Linked DNA regions of Archangium primigenium. The protein of the gene in region 1 binds, or shares a complex with, the protein of each later gene. Links are inferred from orthologs where the notes say so. Each region holds a gene or a part of one and is shown in the gene's direction. Other genes may lie near its edges. The genes, in order: uvrA and mfd.

Region 1 (3,690 bases):
GAGCGAGAAACCGTCGGGGGCGTCGTGCAGGGCCTCGAAGTCCTCGTTGTTGCCCCCGATGAAGTACAGGGGCCGCTTCATGCTGCGCACGCCGTCGGCGTAGCCGGCGAACTCCGCGGGCATTCCCCGCTTGGCCGCCTTGCGCCGGTGGTCGTCCGCCAGGAGGAAGGCCTCCACGTCGCCCACGGCGAGGGCCAAGTCCACCGGACGGTCCAGCGCCTGCTCCAGGGCATCCAGCCAGGCTTCCACACGGTGGAAGCGGCCATGGATGTCCCCCACGCCGGCGATCAATCTTGAGTCCGGAGCGAGCGGAACCATCGTGCGCTCCACCCTGCCCCGCTCCACGCGCCCTGTCGAGTGGGAACCTCACGCGTTGTGTCAAATAGGCGAAGCCCTATCGCCCGCCGGGCGGCCCACCAGCCAGGTGACCCCCGGAAGCGTGCGTGAAACCCCCGGCGCACGGGGCCATCCAACCTCCTGGAATCCCCCCGGCGCGCCCACAAACCACCCACTGCGCGCCCTTTCAGTGTTACATCCGCGCGCCTATGTCCGAGCCCGATACCCTCTCCATCCGTGGAGCCAAGGAGCACAACCTCAAGAACATCTCCCTGGATATCCCCAAGAAGAAGCTGGTGGTGTTCACCGGCGTCTCGGGATCCGGGAAGAGTTCGCTCGCGTTCGATACCCTCTATGCCGAGGGTCAGCGCCGCTACGTGGAGAGCCTGTCCGCGTATGCCCGGCAGTTCCTCGGCCAGATGGAGAAGCCCCGCTACGACACCATCCGGGGCCTGTCCCCCACCATCTCCATCGAGCAGAAGGCGGCCAGCAACAACCCCCGCTCCACCGTGGGCACCGTCACCGAGGTGCACGACTACCTGCGCGTGCTCTTCGCCTCGGTGGGCGTCCAGCACTGCCCCCAGTGCGGCAAGCCCGTGGGCAAGCAGAGCGCCCAGCAGATCGTCGACACGCTGATGGCCCGGCCCGCGGGCAGCAAGGCCATGGTGCTCGCGCCCGTGGTGAGCAACCGCAAGGGCGAGCACAAGGACATCCTCACCGAGGCGCTCAAGCGCGGCTTCTCGCGCGCGCGCATCGACGGCAAGGTCAAGAGCCTGGAGGAGAAGATCGAGCTGGACAAGAAGTCCAAGCACGACATCGCGCTCGTCATCGACCGGGTGAGCATCAAGCCCGAGGGCAAGCAGCGGCTGACGGACTCGGTGGAGACGGCGCTGCGCGAGGGCAAGGGCATGCTCATCGTCACCGACGAGGCGGGCAGCCCCGCGAGTGATCAGATCATGAGCGAGCTCAACGCGTGCCACGCCTGTGGTCTGTCCTTCGGCGAGCTCGCCCCCTCCTCGTTCTCCTTCAACAACCCGCTGGGCATGTGCCCGGACTGCAACGGCCTGGGCACCAAGGCGGAGATGGATCCGGAGCGGATCGTCCCGGACGGCTCGCGCAGCATCCGCGACGGCGCGGTGGAGCCCTGGGCCAGCGGCATGAACCGGGGCGAGGGCTGGACGGCGGACTTCGTGGACAGCCTGGCGCAGGCCTTCGAGTTCGATCTGGACACGCCCTACGCGAAGCTGCCCGCCAAGGTGAAGAAGCTCCTCATGTACGGGGTGGACGGCAAGTCGTTCACCGTGAAGTGGGGCGACGGCGGCACCTACGAGATGGAGTGGGAGGGCCTGGTCAACAAGCTGATGCGCAGCTTCAAGACGACCACGTCCGAGGCCGCGCGCGCCTACTACCAGAAGTTCTTCAGCGACAAGCCCTGCCCCACCTGCGGCGGCGCGCGGCTCAAGCCGGAGAGCCGCGCCGTCAAGGTGCGCGAGTGCTCCATCGTGGACCTGAGCCGCAAGACGATCGGCGACGCGCTCGGCTGGCTCAAGGACATCAAACTCTCCGAGACGGAGCGGAAGATCGCCACCGAGCTGCTCAAGGAGATCCGCAGCCGCCTGGGCTTCCTGGTGGACGTGGGGCTCAACTACCTCACCCTGGACCGCACCGCGTCCACGTTGTCCGGCGGCGAGAGCCAGCGCATCCGGCTCGCCTCGCAGATGGGCAGCGAGCTCACGGGCGTCATCTACATCCTCGACGAGCCGTCCATCGGCCTGCACCAGCGTGACAACGGCAAGCTGCTCGGCACGCTCAAGCGCCTGCGGGACCTGGGCAACTCCGTGGTCGTGGTGGAGCACGACGAGGAGACGATGGAGGAGGCGGACTACCTCGTGGACTTCGGTCCCGGCGCCGGGGAGCTGGGCGGGCAGATCGTGTCCCACGGCACCCCCGCCGAGGTGATGGACGACGAGAAGAGCGTCACGGGCGCCTACCTCTCGGGCCGCAGGGAGATCGAGGTGCCCGAGCGGCGCCGCGCCCCGGGCAAGGCCAAGGTGTCCATCCAGGGCGCCAAGGAGAACAACCTCAAGGACGTGTCGGTGGACATCCCGTTGGGGATCTTCGTGGCCGTCACCGGCGTGTCCGGCGCGGGCAAGTCCACGCTCATCAACGACATCCTCTACCCCGCCGCGGCGCGCGCCCTGTACGAGAGCCGCGAGGTGCCCGGCCGGCACAAGGCCATCACGGGGCTGGAGCACCTGGACAAGGTCATCGACATCGACCAGCGGCCCATCGGGCGCACGCCCCGCAGCAACCCGGCGACCTACACCAAGCTCTTCGACTCCATCCGCGAGGTGTTCGCGCTCACGACCGAGGCGCGGACCTTCGGCTACACGGCCGGCCGCTTCTCCTTCAACATCAAGGGCGGACGCTGCGAGGCGTGCGAGGGCGATGGCGTGAAGCTCGTGGAGATGCACTTCCTCGCGGACGTGTACGTGCCGTGCGAGGTGTGCGGGGGCAAGCGCTTCAACGAGGCCACCCTGCGCGTGCGCTACAAGGGCAAGAACATCGCCGAGGTGCTCGACATGAGCGTGCGCGAGGCGGCGCAGGTGTTCGCCGCGCACAAGGACATCATGCGCGTGCTCCAGACGCTGGAGGACGTGGGGCTCGGCTACATCCGCCTGGGCCAGAGCTCGCCCACCCTCTCCGGTGGCGAGGCCCAGCGCATCAAGCTGGCGCGCGAGCTGGCGCGCGTGGCCACCGGCCGCACGCTCTACATCCTCGACGAGCCCACCACGGGCCTGCACTTCGAGGACATCCGCAAGCTGCTCCAGGTGCTCAACCGGCTGGTGGAGGCGGGCAACACCGTGCTCGTCATCGAGCACAACCTGGACGTCATCAAGAGCGCGGACTGGGTCATCGACATGGGGCCCGAGGGCGGCGCGGGCGGTGGCCAGCTGCTCGCCGTGGGCACGCCGGAGCAGGTGGCGAAGGTGAAGGAGAGCCACACCGGGCGCTACCTCCATCAGGTGCTCACCAAGAAGCGCCGGCACCGCGTGGGCGTGCGCCTGGAGGAGTCCCCCTCTCCGGCGGCCTAGCCGGAAGCCAACAGCGCCGGAAACGATTCCTGTCCCGGCGCGGACTTTCTGGCCATGCTCGCGGTGGCCCCCATGACCCTGGATCCCCACCGCGAGTACTGTCGGCGTCAGCACCGCCTCCTGGCCCACCACCTGAGCATCGAGGCGTGGTGCGCGGGCGATGACTGCATCCTCCTGGAGCGCGGCCACCTGCAGGAGTTCCTGAAGCTCGAGCGCTTCAAGAGCTCCCGGGTCCAGTGGCTCCTGGAGGACATCCGGC
Region 2 (4,459 bases), 5.2 Mb from region 1 along the record:
GTCCACGCCGAGGAGGAGACCGCCGCCGAGACGTGGACGGCCAAGTGCAAGTCCTGCCATGGCGGGGACGGCAAGGGGCAGACCCAGATGGGCAAGAAGGAAGCCATCGACGACCTCTCCCTGCCCTCCTGGCAGTCCGCCCACGATGACGCGGCCATCCGCCAGGTGATCGCCGAGGGCTCGCCCAAGAACAAGAAGATGAAGGCCTACAAGGACAAGTTGAGCGACAAGCAGATCGATGCCCTCGTGGCCTACGTCCGCACGCTCAAGAAGGGCTAGCGCCTCCCCCCAGGGCGTGAATATTCCCTGGGGCCCCGCGTCTCGCGGGCAGGAGGCATCCCCCGAATGCGCGTCCTCACCTTCGTTCTCGCCACCTTCCTCGTCCTGGTTTGCGCCACGCGTCCGCCTGCCCGCCTGTCCTCCACCCAGGACCCGGCGGCCACCGCCGAGTCCCTCCGGCCCAAGGACGGCAAGGGGGACGGCGGCTCGGACGACGACGACGAGGATTACCGGATCGCCGGGGGGTACGAGCAGTCGACCGCTCGCCGTCCGGGGTGACCTCCACCCACCAGACGTCGCGCTCTTCCGTTGACCCCTCGGGGTCGCGCTCCTAATTACCCGGAGGCGCCTTCACGCGCCTCCGGATGGACACTCCTTTCTCTCAGAAGCTCGATGTGGGGGCGCAGCGCTCACCCCCGGTGGCCGGTGACCCCGTCGCCCGCGTCCTCGAGGCCTTGCGCGTCGGGCACCGCGTGCGCACCCAGGGACTCCAAGGCGCCGCGCGTGGCTATGCGCTCGCCCAGTTGCAGCGCACCCTGAAGGCCCCGCTCGTCTGTGTGGCGCCGGACGAGGAGGCCGCGGACGCGCTCGCCCATGACCTGGCCTTCTTCCTGGGCGGCAAGGGCACGCCGCGCGAGCCCCGGGTGCTGCGTGTGCCCGCGGACGAGGTGCTGCCCTATGACGAACTGTCGCCGGATGGCGAGGTCGTCGCGGACCGGCTCGGCGCGCTCTTCCACCTGACCCAGGGCACGCGCTGTCCGGCGGTGGTGGTGTCCGTGCGGGGCCTGCTGCGCAAGGTGCTGCCCCCCGCGGTGATGAAGTCCCTGTCCGAGCGGCTCACCGTGGGACAGGACTTCGATCGCGACGAGGTCGCCCGCCGGCTCACCCACATGGGCTACACGAGCAGTCCGCTCGTGGAGGACCTGGGGACGTTCTCCGTGCGGGGCGGGCTCATCGACGTCTTCAGCCCGCTGTACGAGAAGCCCGTGCGCATCGAGTTCTTCGGGGACACGGTCGAGTCCATCCGCGTCTTCGATCCGGAGAGCCAGCGCACCGTGGACTCGCTGCAGGAGATCATCCTCCTGCCCGCGCGCGAGGTCATCTTCTCCGAGGTGACGCGCGGGCACGCCGAGACGGCCGCGCGCGCCCTGGCCGACCGCATCAACCTGCCCACCTCCAAGCTGCGCGAGTACCTGGACGCGCTCCAGGAGGGGCTGTCCGGCTTCGGGCTGGAGGGGCTCTTGCCGGGCTTCTTCCCCGAGGGCCTGGGCACGCTGTTCGACTACCTGGCGCCCTGGCACGAGTCGCCCCTGTTCTACCTGGACGATCCGCTGGGCATCGAGCGCGCCGCCGAGGACCTGTGGGCGGAGATCTCCCGCGGGGCCCAGGCGGCCACCGAGCGGCAGGACCTCACCTTCCCCGCCGAGGACCACTTCCTCACCCTGGAGCGGGCGCAGCAGCGGCTGGGCGCGTTCCGGCTCATGGAGGGCGGCGGCCTGTCGCTGTCCCAGGGCGAGCCGCCGGTGCTCTTTCCCTACGCCACCACCCAGGACGTGCGCGAGGCCATCCTCGCCCACCACGGCGAGGAGGGCGCGCTCACGCCACTCATCGAGCGGCTGCGCGCCTGGCGCGACCACCGCGTGCCCTGCGCCGTGGCGTGCGGCACCGCGGGCCAGGCGGACCGGCTCAAGCGCCTGCTGCTCGACCGGGACGTGATGGCGCGCGTGCAGCCCGGGCCCCTCGCGGACGTCTCGCGCCTGTACGAGCCGAGCGTGACCGTGCACCTGTTCACGGGGGAGATCAGCCACGGCTTCGTGGACCCGCACGGGCTCGCGCTGCTGTCGGACGAGGAGATCTTCGGCGCCCGCTCGCGCCGCCGCGCCCGACGCTCCAAGAGCCTGGATGCCTTCGCCGCGGGCTTCAAGGATCTCAAGGAAGGCGACCTCATCGTCCACACCGACTTCGGCATCGGCCGCTACTCGGGCCTGACGAAGATGCAGGTCAACGGCGTGCCCGGTGACTTCCTGGTGCTCGAGTACGCGGGCAAGGACAAGGTGTACCTGCCGGTGGGCCGCATGCGGCTCATCCAGAAGTTCACCGGCGGCGATCCCACCCAGGTGACGCTGGACAAGCTGGGCACCACGTCCTGGGAGAAGACGAAGAAGAAGGTCAAGGAGCAGCTGCTCAAGATGGCCGCGGAGCTGCTCAACATCGCCGCGGCGCGCCGCGCCCACCCGGGCCACGCCTTCAGCGCGCCGGACCGGTACTACGCCCAGTTCGAGGCGGACTTCGAGTTCGAGGAGACGCCCGACCAGGCCAAGGCGATCGAGGACGTGCTCGCGGACATGCAGAAGACCCAGCCCATGGACCGGCTCGTCTGCGGCGACGTGGGCTACGGCAAGACGGAGGTGGCCATGCGCGCCGCCTTCAAGGCCACGCTGGACAGGAAGCAGGTGGCGGTGCTGGTGCCCACCACGGTGCTCGCCCAGCAGCACTACCTGTCCTTCAAGCGGCGCTTCAAGGACTACCCCGTCACGGTGGAGGTGCTCTCCGGGCTCAAGAAGCCCCAGGAGGCGCGCGAGCTGCTCAAGCGCGCCAAGGAGGGCAAGGTGGACGTGCTCATCGGCACCCACAAGCTGCTCGGCGGCGACGTGGCCTTCAAGGACCTGGGCCTGCTCGTGGTGGACGAGGAGCAGCGCTTCGGCGTGAAGCACAAGGAGCAGATCAAGAAGCTGCGCTCGCAGGTGGACGTGCTCACCCTGTCCGCCACGCCCATTCCCCGCACGCTGCACATGGCCATGTCCGGCGTGCGCGAGATGAGCATCATCGCCACCCCGCCCCAGGACCGGCGCGCCATCCGCACCTTCGTGATGAAGTTCGATCCGCCCGCCATCAAGGAGGCCATCGAGCGCGAGGTGGCCCGCGGCGGCCAGGTCTTCTTCGTGCACAACCGCGTGGAGTCCATCCCCGCCATGGAGACGCGGCTGCGCGAGCTCGTGCCGAACGTCTCCATCGGCGTGGCCCACGGGCAGATGGGCGAGGGGCAGCTGGAGAAGGTGATGCTCGAGTTCACCGAGAAGAAGTTCCAGATGCTCCTGTGCACGAGCATCATCGAGAGCGGCATCGACATCTCCAGCGCCAACACGATGATCGTCGACCGGGCGGACACCTTCGGCCTCGCCCAGCTCTACCAGCTGCGCGGCCGCGTGGGCCGCTCGCGCGAGCGCGCCTATGCGTACCTGCTCGTGCCCTCGCGCCGCACCGTCACCAAGGACGCCCAGCGGCGCCTGGAGGTGCTCCAGCGCTTCACCGAGCTGGGCGCGGGCTTCTCCATCGCCAGCCACGACCTGGAGATCCGCGGCGCGGGCAACCTCCTGGGCGGCGAGCAGTCCGGCTCCATCTCCGCCATCGGCTTCGACATGTACGCCCAGCTGCTCGAGGAGGCCGTGGCCGAGGTCCAGGGCGAGCCGCCCAAGGTGCGCATCGAGCCCGAGGTGAACCTGCCCGTGGCGGCGCTCATCCCGGACGACTACGTGGCGGACGTGCACCAGCGGCTCGTCTTCTACAAGCGCTTCAGCCAGGCGAGCGCTCCGGACGAGGTGCAGGAGCTGCGCTCGGAGCTGGTGGACCGCTTCGGCGAGGCCCCGGACGAGGTGGACAACCTGTGCGAGCAGGCGCTGGTGAAGATCGACATGCGCGAGCTGCGCCTGCGCGGACTGGAGGGCGGCCCGGGGCGGCTGTCGGTGATGCTGGGCTCGGACGCGCTGCTCGACGGGGCGAAGCTGCTCGCCCTGGTGCAGCGCTCCAAGGGCTACTACCGGCTCACCCCGGACCTCAAGCTCCTGGTGAAGCCCGCCCCCGAGGTGCGGGAGCAGGGCCTCATCGCCGAGGCCAAGAAGGTGATGCGCGACCTGTTCACCTGCGCGCAGCCCCAGGCCTGAGCCGCCGCCGCCGCGCTACCGGGCGGCGGAGGGCCCGCCGGTGTTGGGCGCCAGGACGATCTCGATGCGCCGGTTGAGGCTGCGGTGCTCCGGCGAGTCGTTGGCGGCGATGGGCTGGTAGGGCCCATAGCCCGCGGCGGACAGCCGGGTGGGGTCCACGCCCGCGTCCTGCAGCGCCCGCACCACCGCCATGGCGCGCGCCAGGCTCAGCTCCCAGTTGGAGGGGAACGGGCCCTTGG

Evidence for each region.
Region 2: the proteins of uvrA (region 1) and mfd are in contact, whole or in part, in a crystal structure (PDB 4DFC), measured with the Escherichia coli proteins. The link is inferred for Archangium primigenium from one-to-one orthologs.

The regions. Positions count from the first base shown.
Region 1 is NZ_JADWYI010000001.1:3,647,224-3,650,913, reverse strand. What follows is about bases 243-3,631. They hold uvrA (excinuclease ABC subunit UvrA), read left to right. Parts: upstream 243-545; coding sequence 546-3,431; downstream 3,432-3,631. Other genes in these bases: I3V78_RS15160 (hypothetical protein), read left to right, coding at 3,486-3,631; I3V78_RS15170 (metallophosphoesterase family protein), read right to left, coding at 243-318. In the rest of the region: more of I3V78_RS15170, read right to left, coding at 1-242; more of I3V78_RS15160, read left to right, coding at 3,632-3,690. UniProt on the Escherichia coli protein: The UvrABC repair system catalyzes the recognition and processing of DNA lesions. UvrA is an ATPase and a DNA-binding protein. A damage recognition complex composed of 2 UvrA and 2 UvrB subunits scans DNA for abnormalities.
Region 2 is NZ_JADWYI010000001.1:8,892,806-8,897,264, forward strand. What follows is about bases 263-4,420. They hold mfd (transcription-repair coupling factor), read left to right. Parts: upstream 263-644; coding sequence 645-4,220; downstream 4,221-4,420. Other genes in these bases: I3V78_RS36520 (c-type cytochrome), read left to right, coding at 263-279; I3V78_RS36525 (hypothetical protein), read left to right, coding at 346-558; I3V78_RS36535 (OmpA/MotB family protein), read right to left, coding at 4,236-4,420. Outside these bases: more of I3V78_RS36520, read left to right, coding at 1-262; more of I3V78_RS36535, read right to left, coding at 4,421-4,459. UniProt on the Escherichia coli protein: Couples transcription and DNA repair by recognizing RNA polymerase (RNAP) stalled at DNA lesions. Mediates ATP-dependent release of RNAP and its truncated transcript from the DNA, and recruitment of nucleotide excision repair machinery to the damaged site.